2 linked regions of the Zymomonas mobilis subsp. pomaceae ATCC 29192 genome follow. The protein of the gene in region 1 binds, or shares a complex with, the protein of each later gene. Links are inferred from orthologs where the notes say so. Each region holds a gene or a part of one and is shown in the gene's direction. Other genes may lie near its edges.

Region 1 (3,174 bases):
ACTTTAACATCAATAATCAGGCTGGCCTCTTTAAGACGATAATCAATTTCAAGCGTGAAAGGGAAGGGATAAACGGCACGAGTCTGTGAATCGTCTTTCAGTTGAAAACAAACATGGTCTGTTTCCAAGATAATGACATCAAATTCCTTACGGCGTGCGAAACCATGACGCGGAAGGTCATAGCTTTTATCGCCTAAATGATATTGATTATTGACTAAAGTCCCAACAATCGGGAACAAAAATGGGGCATGTCCACTCCAGATGGCAGGATTTCCATCCCATAGCCATTGCTGGCCCTTGGCATCCTCAATACGCTGCAATTCGGCACCTAATGTCGAAATATCGAGCGCCAACGAATTATTTTTTATAGTGATTAGCTTGCTCATGACCGGCTTTCATGGCATTTTTTTTTTGAAACTGCTACTTTTAATCAATCTTGAAGCTATATCGGTAGGAATATTTTAAGAGAAAGCAACGTCGGGCTTGCTCTTAGGGAAAGTATTGTTATAGACCTCGCCAAAAGATTTTAACTTTGCGGGCGTGGCGGAAATGGTAGACGCGCTGGATTTAGGTTCCAGTATCGCAAGATGTGGGGGTTCAAGTCCCTTCGCCCGCACCATCATTTTCTATTCAGGAATCTTATCCTGGAAACAGCAACATTTGTGTCGAGTCAGTTCGACACAAATATTTTTTGGCTTTTAGCAGAATTCAGAAATAAAGGTTCGTTACGAAATGCAAACTGTCGAAACGTTAAATGAAGGCCTAAAGCGGAACTATACGCTGACCATTACGGCAGATGAGATTCGTAAGCGAATCGATAAAGAAGTGGCGGATGCAGCCCCACGCGTAAATATGCCAGGCTTCCGTCCGGGTAAGGTGCCAGCGAAACTGGTTCAAAAAATGTATGGTGCTTCTATTGCTCAGGATGCGCTTAACGGTGCCCTGCAAGAAGGCGTTCAGCAGCTTTTGAGCGAAAAGGGTGTAAAACCCGCCATGCAACCAGAAATTGAACTGGCAGAAGGCTATGAGCTGGGTAAAGATGCAGAATTAAAGGTAAAATTTGAAATTTTGCCTGAAATCCCTGAAATTTCTTTGGATGCCCTGAAGCTAGAACGGCTTACGGTTGAGGCTTCAACGGCTATCATCGACGAGAAAATCCAAGAATTTGCTACCCAGCAAAAAAGCTTTGATGATGCGCCAGAAGGCCATGCGGCTGAAAAAGGTGATCTGGTCGTTATCGACTTTGTTGGTAAAGTCGATGGCGAAGCTTTTGACGGCGGCACCGGCTCGGATATGAGCGTCGAAATTGGGGCAGGTCAGTTTATCCCTGGCTTTGAAGACCAGCTTGTCGGCATCAAACAAGGTGATAGTCGCGTTCTTAAAGTTTCTTTCCCAGAAGATTACAGTGTGCCTTATCTTAAAGGTAAGGCCGCAGAATTTGACGTAACGGCTAGCGATGTTCGCATTCCTCACGAAGCAAAAGTAGATGATGAGTTTGCTAAATCCTTAGGTCTTGAAAGTTTAGATCAGCTTCGCGATTTAATGAAAGGCCAGATCGAACAGGAATTGAACGGCCTGACCCGCACCCATATGAAGCGGAAACTGCTCGATCAATTAGCCGATAGTTACAATTTTGAAGTTCCATCCCAGATGGTCGAAGCTGAATTCAATCAGATTTGGCAGCAGTTAGAACATGCCGCCAGCCATGAAGAAGATTCAGAAGCTGCCTTGGCTGAAATGGAAAAGGAACGCCCTGACTATCGGGCTATTGCAGAACGTCGCGTCCGTTTAGGCTTAGCGCTTTCTGATATTGGTACAAAAAATAACGTAGAAGTAACGTCTTCTGAAATGAATATGCTTATTTCTCAGGCGGCACAGCGTTATAATCCGGCTGACCGTCAGCGTTTCATGGAATATCTGCGTCAAGAACCTATGGCTGCAGCTCAGCTTCGTGCACCGCTTTATGAAGATAAAGTCGTAGATCTTCTTTTCGAAAAAGCAGAAATCACCGATCGCGCTGTTACGCGGGAAGAGTTAGAAGCCGCTATTGAAGCTGATGACGATAGCATCGGCAAAGCGCATAATCATGACCATGATCACGATCACGATCACGATCATGCCAAAGCTAAACCAAAGGCGAAAAAGGCTTCTTCCAAGAAGAAAGAAAAAGAAGCTAAAGAATCTGAAGAAAAAACCTCAGATTCTGCGGCTAAATAATCAAAGGCTTAAGACAAGGTGCAACCCAGCTTAAAGAAAACGCCTTACAAAGTAGCTGTATTGTTGCCCTGCCATAATGAAGAAGCTGCCATCGGTAAAACGGTGGCAGCTTTTCGTCATGCACTCCCAGATGCTTCAATTTATGTCTATGACAATAATAGTAGCGATAATACCGTTGCTGTTGCCCAAGAGAATAAGGCTATTGTTCGTTCGGAACGGCTGCAAGGGAAGGGGCATGTCGTTAGACGGATGTTTGCGGATATTGATGCCGATGTCTATATTTTAGCCGATGGGGATGCCACCTATGATGCCGATGCGGCGCCCAAAATGGTCACGATGCTTTGTGATGAAGGGCTGGATATGGTAGTAGGCATCCGTCAATCAGTTTCCGACCAAGCCTATCGCCTGGGGCATAAATTAGGAAACAGAATTCTTAATTTTATCCTTGCTTGGTTATTTGGTCATAGTTTTACCGACATTCTGTCTGGTTATCGGGTTTTTTCAAGACGCTTTATTAAAAGTTTTCCGTTATTAAGCACCGGATTTGAAATCGAGACTGAAATAAGCGTCCATGCTTTAGAACTTCAGATGCCAGTCGCTGAAGTGGATACACGCTATAGTGAAAGACCAGAGGGTTCTTTTTCGAAATTATCAACCTATCGTGATGGCTGGCTTATTCTTTTAACTATTTTTTCTTTATTCAGGCTTAAGCGGCCGATGCTCTTTTTTAGCAGCATAGGGTTATTATTGGCTATAGCCGGTATAGCCCTTGCGGTTCCGTTGATGATTACCTATTGTTATACAGGCTTGGTTCCGCGTCTTCCAACCGCCGTTCTTTCAACGGGCCTTGTTATTCTTTCCAGCCTTTCTTTTGCCTGTGGCCTTATTTTGGATACGGTCGTTTATGGACGACGAGAGGCCTTGAGATTAGCTTATCTTACACAACCAAGTCCTCAT
Region 2 (16,997 bases), 440 kb from region 1 along the record:
TACCCGTGACATCGGTGCGTGATGGCTCCTTTAGTGTAGAAAACTATCTTGCTTCCTTATGTTTCGGTTTTAAACGCTGGCCCATGATTGTGCATCGCTTGGATCGGGATACATCCGGTTGCTTATTATTGGCGCGAAATCCACGTATTCATCGTCGTTTTTCAGAGGCCTTTAGCCAAGGTCTGGTTAAAAAATGCTATTGGGCCATTTTAAGCGGCATTCCTGATAAAGAATCCGGTATTATTGACTTACCGCTTACCAAAATTTCCAGTGTTCAAAAAGGGTGGCAGATTATCGCTGATCCAAAAGGAAAAAGAGCGGTTACGAGATGGCATTTGTTGGCACGTATAGGCGCGTATAGCTTAGTTGAATTTCAACCGGAAACCGGACGAACCCACCAGCTTCGAGTACATGCCGCGACAGGGCTAGGCTTGCCCATTTTGGGCGATCCTTTTTATGGTACCGATAAAAGTCAAAAGAGTGAACGGATGATGTTACATGCCCGTTCTCTGATGGTGCCTCGTGAAAATAAAAAGCCCGTTGCGGCTGTCGCGCCTATTCCAAAGGCTTTTAAATTATTAGGGGTAAAAGATAAAAATTATCGAGAAAACAGTGAAGCGTAAAAGCTGTTTATCAAAATCTTGGGGTCTCTAGCCCAATTTATACATCAAAAATCAGGGCGGCGGCGTGCAGCCTTTACTAAGGCGCGTTTTGTTTTGCTTTCTATCCGCCGCTTCTTGCTGGCAAAGCTTGCCTTGGTAGGGCGTCGTTTTTTAGGCACCAAAGTTGCAGAACGAATCAGTTCAATAAGGCGTTCTCTTGCATCGGCTCGATTGAGCGGTTGATCCCGAAAACGTTGTGCCTGAATGACCAGCACATCCTTGTTGTTGATTCTATAACCTGCAATCTCCCTTAAACGCTCAATAACAAGCTGAGGCAAAGAGGAGGTTGCCATATTAAAGCGTAATTCGACAGCAGAAGAGACTTTGTTAACATTCTGCCCACCCGGTCCAGAAGCACGGATGAAGGATTCTTCAATATCATCCGTGTCGATACTGATAGAAGGGGAAATAAAATATTTGGCCATAAAAATTGGAAATCTTGATAAAAATTTTTGATTTTCGAAAAAAAATAATATTTTTTTTATTATCACCAGAATGGTGCATTGAGCATAAACCGAATTACAGTTACTCTTTCATCATGTTTTCATTTTCGATCAGTACCAGTAGCAAAGAAAGCCTGTATAGCGACTTGCTGACAGCGCTGAAAGAATTACTTTCTGGGGAAAGTGATCCCATTGCCAATATGGCCAATGTGACGGCTTTGCTTTGGGAATATGTACCTGATCTTACTTGGGTCGGCTTTTACCGCGCCGTTCGAAGCTATCTGGTATTAGGCCCATTCCAAGGAAAGGTAGCCTGTGCCAAAATCTCTTATGGCTTAGGGGTTTGTGGAACGGCCGCCGCCACTGGACGTGTCCAATGCGTTCGGGATGTACATACTTTTCCCGGTCATATCGCCTGTGATCCCAGTGCTTCTTCAGAATTGGTTATTCCGGTTCGGGGTAAAAGTGGACAGTTAATTGCTGTCATAGATCTCGAAAGTGCTAACTTAGGGCGCTTTGATAAAGCCGATGTGGACGGCTGTGTGCGTTTGATGACAGAAATCGGGCCATATCTAGAATAAAACTGATTTTCAATTTTAAGGAGTTATCCCATAAATTATCGAAGTTACGATATTAAAGAGATTACGCTAGAAGATTGTCTACCCTTAAGACAATCGATTTTGTGGCCTGCTCTTACGGAAGCGGAATGTGTAACACCGGGCGATAAAAAAGCTACTCATTTCGGAAGTTTTGACGGCGACGTGCTTATCGGTTGTGCCTCTTTCCATCACATAAGCGATAAAGAAATGCGGATAAGGCGTGTCGCTGTTTTACCGCAATATCGTGGACACGGAATTGGCAGCTTTCTTTTGAAAACTGCCTTGGAAAGAATGCAACTGCCTCATTTAGAAGAAATATGGCTTAATGCGCGCATCCCGGCCCAAAATTTTTATAAAAGGTTAGGGTTCCATACGGTTGGAGAACGTTTCTTTGAAAGAGAAGTTGAAGAAATTCGTATGATAAAAAAGGCCATGTCCGTTTAAAAATATCATATCATTTCATGATAACGATACGATAAAATAATAGTCTGTTACGCTTCTATTCAAGGGCACCATAGTTATCTACTAGAAATAGTAACGCAAGATAACGTGAAGATAGGGCGTATCATAATGAACTTTCCCACCATGAAGCGATATATACTGGTAGCGATTATCTCGACGGGTATGGCTTTTCCTTTATATGCACAAGGGGGTTCACCTTCGGATAACCGAGGCGATCCTGTGGTAAGGTCAGTAGAAAATGGCTCACCATATTTGATTCCTTCTCGCTCGGGTGGCGACCAAGGGCAAGGCCGTCAGGGTCGAGATGGGCGCGATGGGCGAGACGGGGATTATCGAAATCGGGGTGGGGATTATCGGGACGGCGGCCGTGGTGGTCCCTCTCGTATGAGAATGGGAGGACGGTTGCCCCGACATTGGCGTTCCTATGGTGGTGATTTATCCAACTGGTCTTATTATGGTTTACCTGCGCCCGGTAGAGATCAGCGATGGGTTCGATATTATCAGGATATTTTTTTGGTAGATATGGTGGGCAATATTCTGGCGACTGCTGGTCAAAATGGCGTCGGTTATAATGCCCCTGGGCCTTATAATAATACTTACAATAATAGCGGTTATTATGGTGACGGCAGCTATGGCGGTAATGGGTATCAGAATTATCCTGATAGCAATGGATATAATAGCGGCTATTATGGCAATAATTATGGTTACTATCAAACGGCGCCTAATGCGCCGGAGGCCCCGCAAGCCCCACCAGTTGGAGGTGGCGCGTATGGCAAGTCTCAATATAAGACCCCTGAAGGCGCAGCGGTGTCTCCTGTAACCCAAGATGATGCGAATGGTTGGAGATCTGAGCCATCACAGCAGGGTGGCGTTAGTTATGATGAACGCGAAGAGTACAATAATTATAGTCCTCAATAATTAAAGATGACCATAAATAATAGAAAATATTGTTCCTCATTCTTTAATGAGTCATTTATAGAATGAAATTGATAATTGGAATGATATTTTAAAAGTCATTCCTCGTTTTTTCAAATCCGTGTTCAAATCTATGATAGAATCTACAAGATACTTATCTGATTATTAAATTCTTAGATAAGATCAATTTTTGATCTGTTTTCTTTGATTTTTCTGTTTAGAATGTATTGTTGTCTTCTTTCAAATAGGTGTCGGGTAATATTTAAGATGTTTTTCTGATCCTGTAGGGTAATAAAGGTTTTTTTGCCCTAACAGGCAACAGACGTGAATAGAAAAAGGACCATGTCCGGATGTCGATTGAAGTCAAGATGCCAGCGCTTTCGCCTACAATGACAGAAGGCACGCTTGCTAAATGGTTAGTTAAAGAGGGAGATACCGTTAAAGCAGGCGATATTCTGGCCGAAATCGAAACTGATAAAGCCATCATGGAATTTGAAACCGTTGATGCTGGCATTATTGCTAAAATTTTAGTGCCAGAAGGCACCGAAAATGTTGCCGTCGGTCAGGTCATTGCGGTTATGGCTGAAGCGGGAGAGGATGTGAAATCCGTAGCAGATTCGGCAAAGTCCGCTGCAGAATCATCCCCTGCCCAAGAAAAAGCAGAAGCGTCAGACGGGGCACTTTCTATGGATGCCGCTCTTGAAAAAGCAATCAGTAATGCAAAGCAAGCGGCTGATTCGCCTATTTTTCAAAATTCAGAAAATCTACCCGCGCCTAATCGGATAAAAGCTAGTCCATTAGCTAAACGTCTGGCTAAAAATAATAATGTAGATTTATCAAAAATATCCGGTACCGGCCCGCATGGACGAATCGTCAAGGCTGATATTGACGCTTTTATCCGCCAATCTTCTCCCATATCTTCGCCCAATATTACTGTTTCTGGTGAGGCGTTGAAGCATGCTACACCGCATGAGACGGTTAAACTATCCAATATGCGACGTGTTATTGCCCGCCGTTTGACAGAATCAAAACAAACTATTCCGCATATTTATTTAACCGTTGATGTTAAACTTGATGCACTTTTAGCCCTGCGATCAGAATTAAATGAGGTTTTTTCTGAGAAAAATATTAAAATCTCTGTCAATGATATGCTGATTAAAGCACAAGCCTTAGCTTTAAGAGCCGTCCCAAAAGTCAATGTCGGCTTTGATGGCGATCAGATGTTGCAATTTTCGCGTGCCGATATTTCCGTGGCAGTGTCTATTCCTGGGGGATTGATTACCCCCATTTTAAAAAATGCGGATGGTAAAAAACTGTCTGATCTTTCAGTTGAAATGAAAGATCTGATAGCCCGTGCCCGTGAAGGTCGTTTGCAACCTGAAGATTATCAAGGGGGTACCGCAAGCCTTTCAAATATGGGTATGTTTGCTATTAAACAATTCAGTGCTGTTATAAATCCACCGCAAGCTTCTATCTTAGCTATTGGGGCTGGTGAAAAACGGCCTTGTGTTGTCGATGATGAAATTAGCATAGCTACGCTGGCTACGGTGACAGGTAGTTTTGATCATCGCGTTATTGATGGTGCTGATGGTGCTGTTTTCATGTCGACTTTTAAACGCTTGATTGAAAAACCCTTGGGGATTTTGGCATAATGAGTAATCAAGTCACAAAAACAGAAAATTCTGTGGAATTACCGCCTGCGGGTAGTCCTGAAATTCGTGTCATTGCAATGCCTGCCAACACCAACGCTGATGGCCGAATGTTTGGCGGATGGCTAATGGGCATGTTGGATCAGGCCGCCGGTTTGGTTGCGGCCCGTCATGCTTTAGCGCGCGTTGTTACCGTTGCCGCGGATTCGATTACCTTTCATGCACCGGTTCAGGTTGGTGATGAATTCTCGCTCTATGCCCGCTTAGTCAAAGTCGGGCGAACCTCGATGAAAATCGAAGTCGAAGGCTGGCGGCGTGTGCGCCATGAATTAGAAACTACCAAGGCAATTTCTGGGCTATTTACTTTTGTCGCGATCGGTGAAGATCGTCGACCTTGTCAGGTCCCGCCGATAGGTGAAACGCGCCTCTTGTCGGATAAATAATCCTATAAAGAATGCAGCCCCAGAGAATATAAATTAGGAAGACTCAGGCATGGCCGATGATTTTGATCTTGTTGTTTTAGGTGGAGGACCGGGAGGCTATGTTGCGGCTATTCGGGCTTCTCAACTAAAACTAAAAGTAGCGCTTGTGGAGCGCGTTCATCTGGGTGGCGTGTGTCTTAACTGGGGTTGTATTCCAACGAAGGCTTTGTTGCGTTCGGCTGAAGTTTATCAAGAAATGCTTCATGCTGAAGAGTATGGTTTGACATCCGTTAAGCTTGATTTTGATCTCAATAAAATCATTGCTCGTTCTCGAGAAGTAGCGGCCCGTTTAGCATCGGGCGTTAAAACTTTATTACGGAAGAACAAGGTAACGGTTATCAGCGGGGAAGGGCGTCTCACGGATTCCCGTCAGGTTATTGTCAAAGCCTCTGATGGCACAGAACATACCCTTAAAGCGAAAGATGTTATTGTTGCGACGGGTGCTAGGGCAAGGCAACTTCCAACAGCGCCTGCGGATGGTAAGCGTATTTGGACTTATCACCATGCTTTAAAGCCGCCGATGATGCCAAAACGGTTGTTGGTTATTGGATCTGGAGCTATCGGGATGGAATTCGCAAGCTTTTATGCGGATTTTGGAGCCGATGTTACGATCGTCGAACATGCCCCTCAAATTTTACCGTTAGAAGATGCCGAAGTCAGTGCTTATGTGGCTAAAGCTTTCCAAAAACGGGGTATTCGGATATTAACGAAGTCAACTTTGCATCAATTATCTTCAGATGATGAAGGTGTTACAGCAGATATTGTCGGTGCCGATGGTCAGACATTACAAGAACGCTTTAGTCATGCTATCGTCGCTATTGGGGTAGTCGCCAATGTCGAGGATATTGGTCTTGAAAAGCTAGGCGTTAAACTGGAAAGAGGCTTTATTGCAACCGATGGTTTTGGTCGTACTAATGTAAAAAATGTCTGGGCTATTGGGGATGTAGCAGGTGCGCCTTGCTTGGCGCATAAGGCAAGTCATCAAGGGGTGATTGCAGCCGAAGCCATCGCGGGCATAGAACACGCACGGCCTCTTGATATTCATAATATTCCGGGATGTACCTATGCCCGTCCTCAGGTGGCAAGCGTTGGTCTTACAGAAGAAAAGGCAAGACAACAGGGATTCCAAATTAAAGTCGGGAATTTTCCTTTCATCGCTAATGGTAAAGCTATTGCGCAAGGATCAACCGATGGTTTTGTAAAAACCATTTTTGATAGTGAGACTGGTGCGCTTTTGGGTGCTCATATGGTCGGTGCTGAAGTAACAGAGATGATACAAGGCTATACGGTTGCTAGAACGTTAGAGACAACTGAAGCTGAAATTATGGAAAGTATTTTCCCGCATCCGACACTTTCGGAAGCTATGCATGAAAGTGTCTTAGCTGCCTATGGCCGCGCCCTTCATTATTGAGCGGAGGAATTTTGTCTTTTATTCCCAGCCGCCTGCGTTGCGGTACTATCATATTCTCTGCTACTCTGTGTTTATTAATCGGATGGCTGACCGCATCGAGCGCACCAGGCAAATTTGATCTGGAAATATTGCGCCTAATTGGCGGATTTGCATCCCACCATCAGTGGTTTGCTGATATTGCCCGCCTAGGCAGTTTTGCGGGTAATGTTTCTATTCGTGTAGCCTGCATTCTTGTTACTTTTGTTGTGATGCTCTTTCTGCGAGACCGAGCAGGGGCAATATTTGTTTTAGTCGCTCCGTTGGGAGGATGGGCTTTTTTTTCTTTTTTAAAATGCTTGATAAATCGTCCTCGTCCCTTGATTTTTTTTCATCTTGATCACGTTTCAGGAGCTAGCTTTCCCAGTGGGCATAGCACCAATACTATGATCGTCTATCCGGTTGTCGCCTTGCTTATTAGGCGCCATGGAGGCGGAACATGGTGGATATATCTATCCATTGCTATTGCCTTGTTTGTCGGATTTTCTCGTATTGCTTTAGCTGTTCATTGGCCAAGCGATGTTCTTGGAGGCTGGACCGCAGGATTTGCTTGGTTACTTATCTGCTGTCAAATCTGGGATAGATGGGCGATAAAAGGGAATACCGTATCTCCCCTTCTTGACAAAAATCCTTTGTCATCCACCGTTAATAATTATGAGCAAGATCCACGCTAAAAAGCTATTGGAAATAAGGCTTGTTTGTTCTGATAATTATTCTAGCCTGAAAGATCATATGCCTTTATAGAAAGCATAGCGAAGGCAGAGTGATTCTGTCCGTTGCAATTTCTTTTACTAAAAGGCGTAAATTTGTTGATGGAAAGACTCTTTCCATTGACCGTTGCCGTTATCGTCGCTATAGCGCCCGTCTACTTCCCTGTCGACGGTGAATCTTTGGCGTCAGACGGGTGCGCTTGAACATTGCCAATATACGCTTGTATTTTTTCTGAAAAATCGCGCATCTGGGCTTAGTGTTTTAGTCTAATGCGTCTTAAAATGATCTATTAGGATCGTTACCAGACGTAGTTGTATATTGGTAAAGTAACTCTTGAGGTGAAGGGCTTCATGCCGACGATTAATCAATTGGTCCGTAAGGGCCGTCAGTTACAGAAGGAACGTTCCAAAGTTCCTGCCATGGAGGCAAATCCGCAGAAGCGGGGTGTCTGTACGCGTGTTTATACCACGACGCCGAAGAAGCCAAACTCCGCTCTTCGTAAAGTGGCCAAGGTTCGTCTGACCAATCAACGCGAAGTTATCAGCTATATTCCCGGTGAAGGTCATAACCTTCAGGAGCATTCGGTGGTGCTTATCCGTGGTGGTCGTGTTCGCGATCTTCCTGGTGTGCGTTACCACGTTCTGCGCGGTGTTCTTGATACCCAGGGTGTCAAAGATCGTAAGCAGAGCCGTTCCAAATATGGCGCCAAACGGCCCAAGTAAGAGGTTGAACTGATATGGCACGTCGTCGTCGCCCGGAAAAACGCGAGATTTTACCTGATCCTAAATTTGGGGATGTGGTACTTTCAAAATTTATGAATTCAGTGATGTTAGATGGTAAAAAATCTGTCGCTGAAAGTATTCTTTATTCTGCTCTGGATGCTATCGAAGCGCGCGCTAAACGCGTACCTTTGGAAGTTTTCCATGAAGCGCTCGAAAATGTAAAGCCGGGTATTGAAGTACGCAGCCGCCGTGTTGGTGGTGCAACTTATCAGGTGCCGGTTGAAGTCCGTCCAGATCGTGCGCAGGCTTTAGCCATTCGTTGGTTAATCACCGCTTCTCGTGCGCGTTCTGAACATAGCATGTCTGCCCGTTTGTCGGGTGAGTTGTTAGATGCTGCTAACAATCGTGGCAATGCCGTCAAGAAGCGTGAAGATACGCATCGTATGGCAGAAGCCAACCGTGCTTTCTCGCATTATCGCTGGTAACGGCTTTACCCTATACCGGACAGACAAACATTTGTCCGGTCACGGAGACTAAGGATCATGGCCCGCAAATATCCGCTCGATAAATATCGTAATATCGGTATTATGGCTCATATTGATGCCGGTAAAACGACCACAACCGAGCGTATTCTTTTCTATACCGGTAAGTCTTACAAGATCGGCGAAGTCCATGAAGGCACGGCGACCATGGATTGGATGGAACAGGAACAGGAGCGCGGGATTACGATCACGTCTGCTGCGACTACCTGTTTTTGGAATGATCACCGGATTAATATCATTGATACGCCGGGACATGTCGATTTCACTATTGAGGTCGAACGTTCTCTTCGTGTGTTAGATGGTGCTGTCGCCTGTTTCGATGGGGTTGCCGGTGTTGAGCCGCAATCTGAAACAGTGTGGCGTCAGGCTGAAAAATACAACGTTCCACGTATGTGTTTCGTGAATAAGCTTGACCGTACTGGTGCTAATTTTCTTCGTTGTGTCGAGATGATCAAAGATCGTCTGGGTGCACGGCCTTTGGTTCTTTATTTGCCTATTGGCCTTGAAGGTGACTTTAAAGGTTTGGTAGATCTGGTCGAAAATCGTGCTATTATTTGGCTTGAAGAAAGCCTTGGTGCGAAATTTGAATATCAGGAAATTCCTGATAAGTATAAGGCTGAAGCTGAAGCGGCGCGTGCTGAACTGATCGAAATGGCAGTTGAGCAAGACGAAGCCGTGATGGAGTCTTATCTCGAAGGTACTGAACCAGACGTCGCGACATTGAAGAAACTGATCCGTAAAGGCACCTTGGCACAGGATTTTGTGCCGGTTCTTTGTGGCTCTGCTTTCAAAAATAAAGGCGTTCAGCCTTTATTGGATGCCGTCGTTGACTATCTGCCAAGCCCGCTTGATATTCCGCCAGTTGAAGGCGTGAAGCTTGATGGTGAGACTCGGGATAGCCGCAAGCCATCCGATGACGAACCTTTTTCTGCGCTTGCTTTTAAGATCATGAACGATCCTTTTGTCGGTTCATTAACCTTTGCCCGTATTTATTCTGGTAAACTCACCAAGGGTACCGTTTTAAATTCGGTTAAGGATAAGCGCGAAAAAGTCGGTCGTATGCTTCTTATGCATGCCAACAGCCGTGAAGATATCGAAGAAGCTTATGCTGGCGATATTGTTGCTTTGGTCGGCATGAAAGAAACTACTACGGGTGATACCCTTTGTGCGCCGAATGCACCGATTATTCTTGAACGGATGGAATTTCCGGAACCAGTGATCGAAGTCGCTGTTGAACCGAAAACGAAAGCCGATCAGGAAAAAATGGGGCTTGCCCTCAATCGTTTGGCCGCCGAAGATCCTTCTTTCCGTGTTGCGTCTGATTTTGAATCAGGACAGACGATTATTAAGGGTATGGGTGAACTTCACCTTGATATTCTTGTTGATCGTATGAAGCGTGAATTTAAGGTCGAGGCTAACGTTGGTGCCCCGCAAGTGGCTTATCGTGAATCTCTCGCCCGTCCGGTCGACATCGATTTCACCCATAAGAAACAATCTGGTGGTTCTGGTCAATTCGGTCGCGTCAAGATTAACCTTATTCCGGGTGAGCGCGGTTCAGGCATTGAATTTTTTGACGAAATTAAGGGTGGTAATATTCCTCGTGAATATATTCCTTCTGTCGAAAAAGGTATGCGTGAAACGGCAGAAACAGGTTCTTTAATCGGCTTCCCGATTATCGATTTTGAAATCCATCTGACTGATGGTGCCTACCATGACGTCGATTCTTCTGCTCTTGCCTTTGAAATTGCTGGCCGTGGTGCTATGCGTGAAGCGGCTCAGAAGGCAGGAATCAAATTACTTGAACCTGTTATGCGGGTTGAAGTGATTACTCCGGAAGATTATCTCGGCGATGTGATCGGCGATATGAATTCGCGTCGCGGCCAAATTCAGGGTACCGACACGCGCGGTAATGCCCAGGTCGTTGAAGCGATGGTGCCGCTGGCTAACATGTTCGGCTATGTGAACCAGCTACGTTCCTTTACGCAAGGACGCGCCCAGTATTCTATGCAATTTTCGCATTATGATGAGGTCCCAGCTAACGTTGCGGATGAACTCAAAGCGAAGATGGCTTAATTAAATACTGGCATAAGCCGAAAAATGTCGTTATGAGCGCGCCGCAAGTAGCGCGGCGCGCTCAATGCAACAGTGATAACGAAGCGGTAACAAAAAGAGGTAACTAATGGCGAAAGCTAAGTTTGAGCGGAATAAGCCGCATTGCAATATCGGTACCATCGGTCACGTCGATCATGGTAAAACTACCCTGACGGCAGCTATTACTAAAGTTCTGGCTGAAGCCAATGGTGACAATGTTTTTGTTGACTATGCCAACATTGATAAAGCACCGGAAGAACGCGAACGTGGTATTACCATTTCGACTTCCCACGTTGAATATGAAACTGCGAATCGCCATTATGCGCATGTCGATTGCCCAGGCCATGCTGACTATGTGAAAAACATGATCACTGGTGCCGCCCAAATGGATGGTGCTATTCTCGTTGTGTCCGCTGCTGATGGCCCTATGCCACAGACCCGCGAACATATCCTTCTTGCTCGTCAGGTTGGTGTGCCAGCGCTCGTTGTATTCATGAACAAAGTTGATCAGGTCGATGATCCTGAACTTCTGGAACTCGTCGAATTAGAAATTCGCGAACTTCTTTCCAGCTATGACTTCCCAGGCGATGATATTCCGATCGTTAAAGGGTCTGCTCTCGCCGCTTTGGAAGGTAAGAACCCAGAAATCGGTAAAGAAGCTATTCTTTCTCTGATGGCTGCTGTTGATGAATACATTCCACAGCCGGAACGTCCACTCGACAAAAACTTCCTGATGCCAATCGAAGATGTGTTCTCGATTTCTGGTCGCGGTACCGTTGTAACGGGTCGTGTTGAAACCGGTATCGTCAAGGTCGGTGAAGAAGTTGAAATCGTTGGTCTGCGTGATACCAAAAAGACCACGGTAACCGGCGTTGAAATGTTCCGCAAGCTGCTTGATCAAGGTCAGGCTGGCGATAATATTGGTGCGCTGCTTCGTGGTACGGCTCGTACCGAAGTTGAGCGTGGTCAGGTTCTTGCTAAACCAGGTTCCATCACGCCGCATACTGAATTCAAAGCTGAAGTTTACGTGCTGTCGAAAGACGAAGGTGGCCGTCATACGCCGTTCTTCGCAAACTATCGTCCGCAGTTCTACTTCCGTACCACGGATGTTACCGGTGAAATTACGTTACCGGAAGACGTCGAAATGGTTATGCCAGGCGACAATATCGCCCTCGGTGTGAAGCTGATTGCCCCGATCGCTATGGATCCGGGTCTTCGTTTCGCTATCCGTGAAGGTGGCCGTACCGTTGGTGCCGGTGTTGTGAGCACGATCAACAAGTAATTCGTTAGCTAACCGGTATTATGCCGGTTAGCTCTTTTTTTCTAAGAGGGCGCAAAAGGCTTGGAGTCTTAGCGCCTTCTCGTTCTTTGAAATGGTTAAGGGATATGGATACGCAGAATATTCGCATTCGCCTCAAGGCGTTTGATCATCGTGTTTTAGATCAGGCTACTGGTGATATTGCTGACACAGCTCGTCGCACAGGTGCTCTTATTCGCGGGCCGATTCCCTTGCCAACGCGCATTGAGAAATTCACGGTTAACCGTGGCCCGCATATTGATAAGAAGTCACGCGAGCAATTCGAAGTGCGCACCTATAAGCGCTTGTTGGATATCGTCCAGCCAACGCCGCAGACCGTCGATGCTTTGATGAAGCTTGATTTGGCTGCTGGTGTTGAAGTCGAGATCAAATTAGCCTAAGAGTGCGATAGCCGGCAATATTTTTGCCGGCTTTTCCTTTTTGTCGCGCGACGATATTTTTTTACCCCTCCTTAAAAGGGAAGGGTAGATTTCTATGATGAAATACTATATTCACCGTTGCAGACAAGCAGGGATACCGGCCAGTTTTTAACTGGTGTCATGCGTCCCCGCCTTATTTACTATGTTTCATAGTATACTGGCCCTGGCGGGGGCTTTAATTGTAAAGGGGTCAGCTCCTTCGTCATTCGGGCGTAGGAGCTTTTCGTTTATCATGCTCGCCGCTGTCGCGAGCCTCTGAAGGAGTGACGGATCATGCGTACTGGCGTGATCGCCAAGAAGGTCGGAATGACGCGCCTGTTTCAGGAAGATGGTCGGCATGTGCCGGTAACTGTCCTGAAGCTTGAAGGCGTGCAGGTCGTGGCCGTTAAAAATAAAGATCAGGATGGTTATGTTGCGGTTCAGCTGGGTGCAGGTTCTGCCAAAGCTAAGAACTTGACCAAGCCTGAACGGGGTCATTTTGCAAAGGCCGAAGTAGAGCTGAAAGCAAAGCTGGTTGAGTTCCCCGTCGCTGAAGATGCCGTTTTGGAAGTCGGAACTGCTATTTCTGCTGACCACTTCATTGCAGGTCAGTTAGTGGATATTTCCGGTCAAACCCAAGGTAAGGGTTTTGCCGGTGCTATGAAGCGTTGGGGCTTCGGCGGTTTGCGGGCTACCCATGGTGTGTCTTTGTCTCACCGTTCTCATGGTTCTACGGGTAACCGTCAGGATCCAGGTCGCGTTTTCAAAAACAAGAAAATGGCAGGTCACATGGGTGCCCGTCAGCGTACTCAGCAAAATCTGGAAGTCATTTCCACGGATGTTGAACGCGATCTGATTTTTGTTCGTGGTTCTGTTCCCGGTTCCAAGGGTGCATGGCTGATCGTTCGCGATGCTGTAAAAGTAGCGCGTCCCGCTGAAGCACCGTATCCGGCAGCTGTCAAAGCTGCGAACGGCAACGAGGCTCCGGCTGCACCGGTTGCCGCTGAAGGTCAGGAGGGCTGATCGTGAAAGTTGAAGTTCAGTCCCTCGATGCTTCCCAGAAGGGCAGTATCGAGCTTAATGATGCCGTATTCGATGTCGAACCGCGTGCTGATATCCTGCATCGTGTTGTTACGTGGCAGCTTGAGAAGCGTCGTGCTCCGACTCGCGCTACCCGCGAACGGGCTGATGTTGCTCGCACTGGTAAGAAATTTGGTCGCCAAAAAGGTGGCGGTACGGCTCGTCACGGTGATCGTCGCGCCCCGATCTTTATCGGTGGTGGTAAAGCGCATGGTGCGCGGGCACGGGTTTTTAATCCGTCTCTTAACAAGAAGCTGCGTACCCTTGGGCTTCGTATGGCTTTGTCGTCAAAGGCAAAGGCAGGCGCTCTGATCGTGGTCGATGCTTTGGATGTTGATGAAGCGAAGACCAAGTTCTTGGCTACTCAGATCAAATCTTTGGGTTTTGGCCCGAAAGTATTAGTTGTTGATGGTGAAACGGTGAATGAAAATTTCGCTCGTGCTTCCAGCAACTTGGTTGGTCTTGATGTGCTGCCTGCAATTGGTGCCAATGTCTACGACATTCTGAAACATGACACGCTGGTGCTGACGCGCGCCGCTGTTGAAAAGCTGGAGGCTCGTCTCAATGGCTAAAACTCAGGATGGGGTGGCTATTCGCCACTATGATGTTGTGCTCGGTCCGCATATCACCGAAAAATCAACGATGGTCTCCGAGCATAACGCAGTGGTTTTCAAAGTAGCCGCTGACGCAACCAAGCCTGCTATCAAAGAAGCTGTTGAAGCTTTATTTGGGGTTTCGGTCAAATCAGTGAATACGATTATCACTAAGGGTAAGACCAAAAAGTGGAAAGGCCGTCCTTATCGGCGGTCAGACGTCAAAAAGGCGATCGTGACTCTGGCTGAAGGTCAGTCGATCGACGTGACGACAGGGGTCTAGGACGATGGCTCTTAAGCATTATAATCCGACCAGTCCGGCCCGTCGTGGTCTTATTCTGGTCGATCGCTCGTCTTTGTGGAAAGGCCAACCGGTAAAATCCCTCACGGAGGGGAAAAATAAAACCGGTGGTCGTAATAACAAAGGCCACAGAACTTCACGCGGTATCGGTGGCGGTCACAAGCAAAAATATCGTATCGTCGATTTTAAACGGCGTAAATGGGATATGTCTGCTACGGTTCAGCGTATCGAATACGATCCGAACCGTTCCGCTTTTATCGCGCTTGTTCAGTATGAAGATGAAAGCTTAGCTTACATCTTGGCACCGCAGCGTTTAGGCGTTGGTGATGTTATCATTGCGGCCCGTAAAGCCGATGTGAAACCCGGTAATGCCATGGAAATCGGTCAAGCACCGGTTGGTACCATTGTGCATAATATCGAACTGAAACCAAGCAAGGGTGGTCAGCTGGCTCGTGCAGCTGGTGCTTACGCTCAAATCGTTGGTCGCGATAAGGGTATGGTTATGATTCGCCTGAATTCAGGTGAACAACGCTATATTCGTTCTGACTGCATGGTAACGGTTGGCGCCGTGTCAAACTCTGACAATGCCAATCAGAACTTTGCCAAAGCCGGTCGTAACCGCTGGCTTGGTCGCCGTCCATTGACGCGTGGTGTTGCGAAGAACCCGGTCGATCATCCTCATGGTGGTGGTGAAGGCCGCACATCAGGTGGCCGTCATCCGGTAACGCCTTGGGGTAAGCCGACTAAGGGCGCCCGCACCCGTTCGAATAAGGCGACGGACAAGTTCATTATCCGCTCGCGTCACGCGAAGAAGAAGAGGTAAGCATGGCCCGCTCCGTTTGGAAAGGTCCGTTCGTCGAACTGTCTCTGTTGAAAAAAGCAGAGACGGCTCAGGACAGCAGCAACCGGGCTCCCATCAAGACCTGGTCGCGTCGTTCGACGATTCTGCCACAATTTGTTGGTCTGACATTCACTGTCTATAATGGCCGTAAATTTGTGCCGGTTTCGGTCAATGAAGATATGGTTGGTCATAAGCTAGGTGAATTTGCGCCAACGCGCACTTTCCCAGGCCATGCCGCTGACAAGAAGGGTAAGCGCTAATGTCCAAGCCGCAAGCTCCTCGTCGCGTCGGTGATAAGGAGGCCTTAGCCGTCGCCACCACCGTTCGTGGTAGTCCCTATAAGCTTAATCTTGTTGCAGGTCTTATCCGCGGCAAGAAAGCTGGTGAGGCCTTAAACATTCTTAGCTTCTCCAAAAAGGCGATGGCTAAAGATGTTCGTAAGGCACTGGCTTCTGCTATTGCTAACGCCGAGAATAACCATAATCTCGACGTTGACGCTCTGGTCGTTAAAGAGGCATCGGTCGGTAAATCGATCGTGATGAAACGTTTTGCAACCCGCGCTCGCGGTCGTTCTTCTCAGATCATCAAGCCGTTTTCGCGCATCCGTGTCGTTGTCCGCGAACAGGAAGAGGCTGAATAAGATGGGTCATAAGTCCAACCCGATCGGTATGCGGTTGCAGATCAACCGCACTTGGGATAGCCGTTGGTTCGCCCAAGGCAGCGATTATGGTCAGCTGTTGCTCGAAGATATCAAGATCCGCAAATTCATTATGAAGTCTTTGCCTCAGGCAGCGATTTCAAAAGTAGTGATTGAGCGTCCGGCTAAATTATGCCGTATTTCAATTTATGCTGCCCGTCCCGGTGTTATCATCGGTAAAAAGGGTGCAGATATTGAAAAGCTGCGTAAAAAGCTAGAAGGTATGACCGAAAGCGGTGTCTCTCTGAATATTGTTGAAATCCGTAAGCCGGAAATTGACTCTCAGTTAGTCGCACAGGGTATTGCTGATCAGCTGGAACGGCGCGTTGCTTTCCGTCGCGCCATGAAGCGGGCTGTGCAATCAGCACTTCGTCTTGGTGCTGAAGGGGTAAGAATTACCTGTGGCGGTCGTTTAGGCGGTGCTGAAATTGCCCGTACTGAATGGTATCGTGAAGGTCGTGTGCCTTTACATACGCTACGCGCAAATGTCGATTATGCCGAAGCTGAAGCGCATACCGCTTATGGTGTGTGTGGAATCAAGGTCTGGATCTTTAAGGGTGAAATCATGGCACATGATCCCTTGGCTCAGGACCGGCTGATGGTAGAAGCTCAGACGTCGGGGGTCCGGCCGGCGCGATAAGGGTAACTCCCTTGTCAGCGTCGCCTGATCGACCGGATAATCGGTGTCAGAAGGCGAAGTAAAATGCTGCAACCGAAGCGAACTAAATTTCGTAAGGCCCATAAGGGTCGTATTCATGGTAATGCACCGGGTGGTGCCGCTCTTAACTTCGGAGCCTATGGCTTAAAAGCTATGGAACCGGATCGGATTACGGCACGTCAGATTGAAGCTGCCCGTCGTGCTATTACCCGTCATATTCGTCGGCAGGGACGACTTTGGATCAGAATTTTCCCAGATGTTCCTGTTTCCAGCAAACCTGCTGAAGTCCGGATGGGTTCTGGTAAAGGTGCCCCTGAATTTTGGGTCGCTCGCGTAAAACCCGGCCGTATTCTTTTTGAATTGGACGGTGTTCCGGGTCCAATTGC

The links.
Region 2: the proteins of tig (region 1) and rpsG are in contact, whole or in part, in a crystal structure (PDB 3GTY), measured with the Thermotoga maritima proteins. The link is inferred for Zymomonas mobilis subsp. pomaceae ATCC 29192 from one-to-one orthologs. Residues at the interface, in WP_004081061.1 of Thermotoga maritima: Glu122, Val124, Val129, Leu130, Tyr133, Glu188, Gly259, Ile262, Tyr263, Glu266, Ser270, Glu273, Gln274, Glu277, Arg308, Gln311, Ile312, Ser315, Tyr316, Glu325, Arg329, Arg336, Leu363, Phe366, Trp367, Arg373, Leu377, Arg381, Leu384, Glu387; in WP_004081843.1 of Thermotoga maritima: Lys34, Lys52, Lys55, Glu59, Arg62, Gln63, Glu66, Asn67, Lys69, Val71, Arg95, Ala109, Lys110, Lys111, Gly112, Arg113, Pro114, Glu117, Glu121, Ile124, Ala125, Tyr127, Asn128, Asn129, Thr130, Gly131, Lys135, Asp139, Arg142, Met143.

Annotation. Positions count from the first base shown.
Region 1 is NC_015709.1:365,088-368,261, reverse strand. The notes cover bases 1-2,974. They hold tig (trigger factor), read left to right. Parts: upstream 1-732; coding sequence 733-2,217; downstream 2,218-2,974. Other genes in these bases: ZYMOP_RS01660 (glycosyltransferase family 2 protein), read left to right, coding at 2,236-2,974; ZYMOP_RS01675 (aldose 1-epimerase family protein), read right to left, coding at 1-386. Also shown: more of ZYMOP_RS01660, read left to right, coding at 2,975-3,174. UniProt on the Bacillus subtilis protein: Involved in protein export. Acts as a chaperone by maintaining the newly synthesized protein in an open conformation. Functions as a peptidyl-prolyl cis-trans isomerase.
Region 2 is NC_015709.1:794,230-811,226, reverse strand. What follows is about bases 7,053-9,841. They hold rpsG (30S ribosomal protein S7), read left to right. Parts: upstream 7,053-8,106; coding sequence 8,107-8,577; downstream 8,578-9,841. Other genes in these bases: fusA (elongation factor G), read left to right, coding at 8,635-9,841; rpsL (30S ribosomal protein S12), read left to right, coding at 7,721-8,092; ZYMOP_RS03630 (phosphatase PAP2 family protein), read left to right, coding at 7,053-7,333. Outside these bases: ZYMOP_RS03670 (RluA family pseudouridine synthase), read left to right, coding at 1-623; alternative ribosome rescue aminoacyl-tRNA hydrolase ArfB, read right to left, coding at 668-1,087; ZYMOP_RS03660 (GAF domain-containing protein), read left to right, coding at 1,201-1,686; ZYMOP_RS03655 (GNAT family N-acetyltransferase), read left to right, coding at 1,786-2,148; ZYMOP_RS03650 (RcnB family protein), read left to right, coding at 2,290-3,084; ZYMOP_RS03645 (pyruvate dehydrogenase complex dihydrolipoamide acetyltransferase), read left to right, coding at 3,432-4,733; ZYMOP_RS03640 (acyl-CoA thioesterase), read left to right, coding at 4,733-5,173; lpdA (dihydrolipoyl dehydrogenase), read left to right, coding at 5,223-6,623; more of ZYMOP_RS03630, read left to right, coding at 6,635-7,052; more of fusA, read left to right, coding at 9,842-10,707; tuf (elongation factor Tu), read left to right, coding at 10,814-12,007; rpsJ (30S ribosomal protein S10), read left to right, coding at 12,112-12,423; rplC (50S ribosomal protein L3), read left to right, coding at 12,736-13,464; rplD (50S ribosomal protein L4), read left to right, coding at 13,467-14,093; ZYMOP_RS03590 (50S ribosomal protein L23), read left to right, coding at 14,086-14,397; rplB (50S ribosomal protein L2), read left to right, coding at 14,402-15,238; and 4 more genes.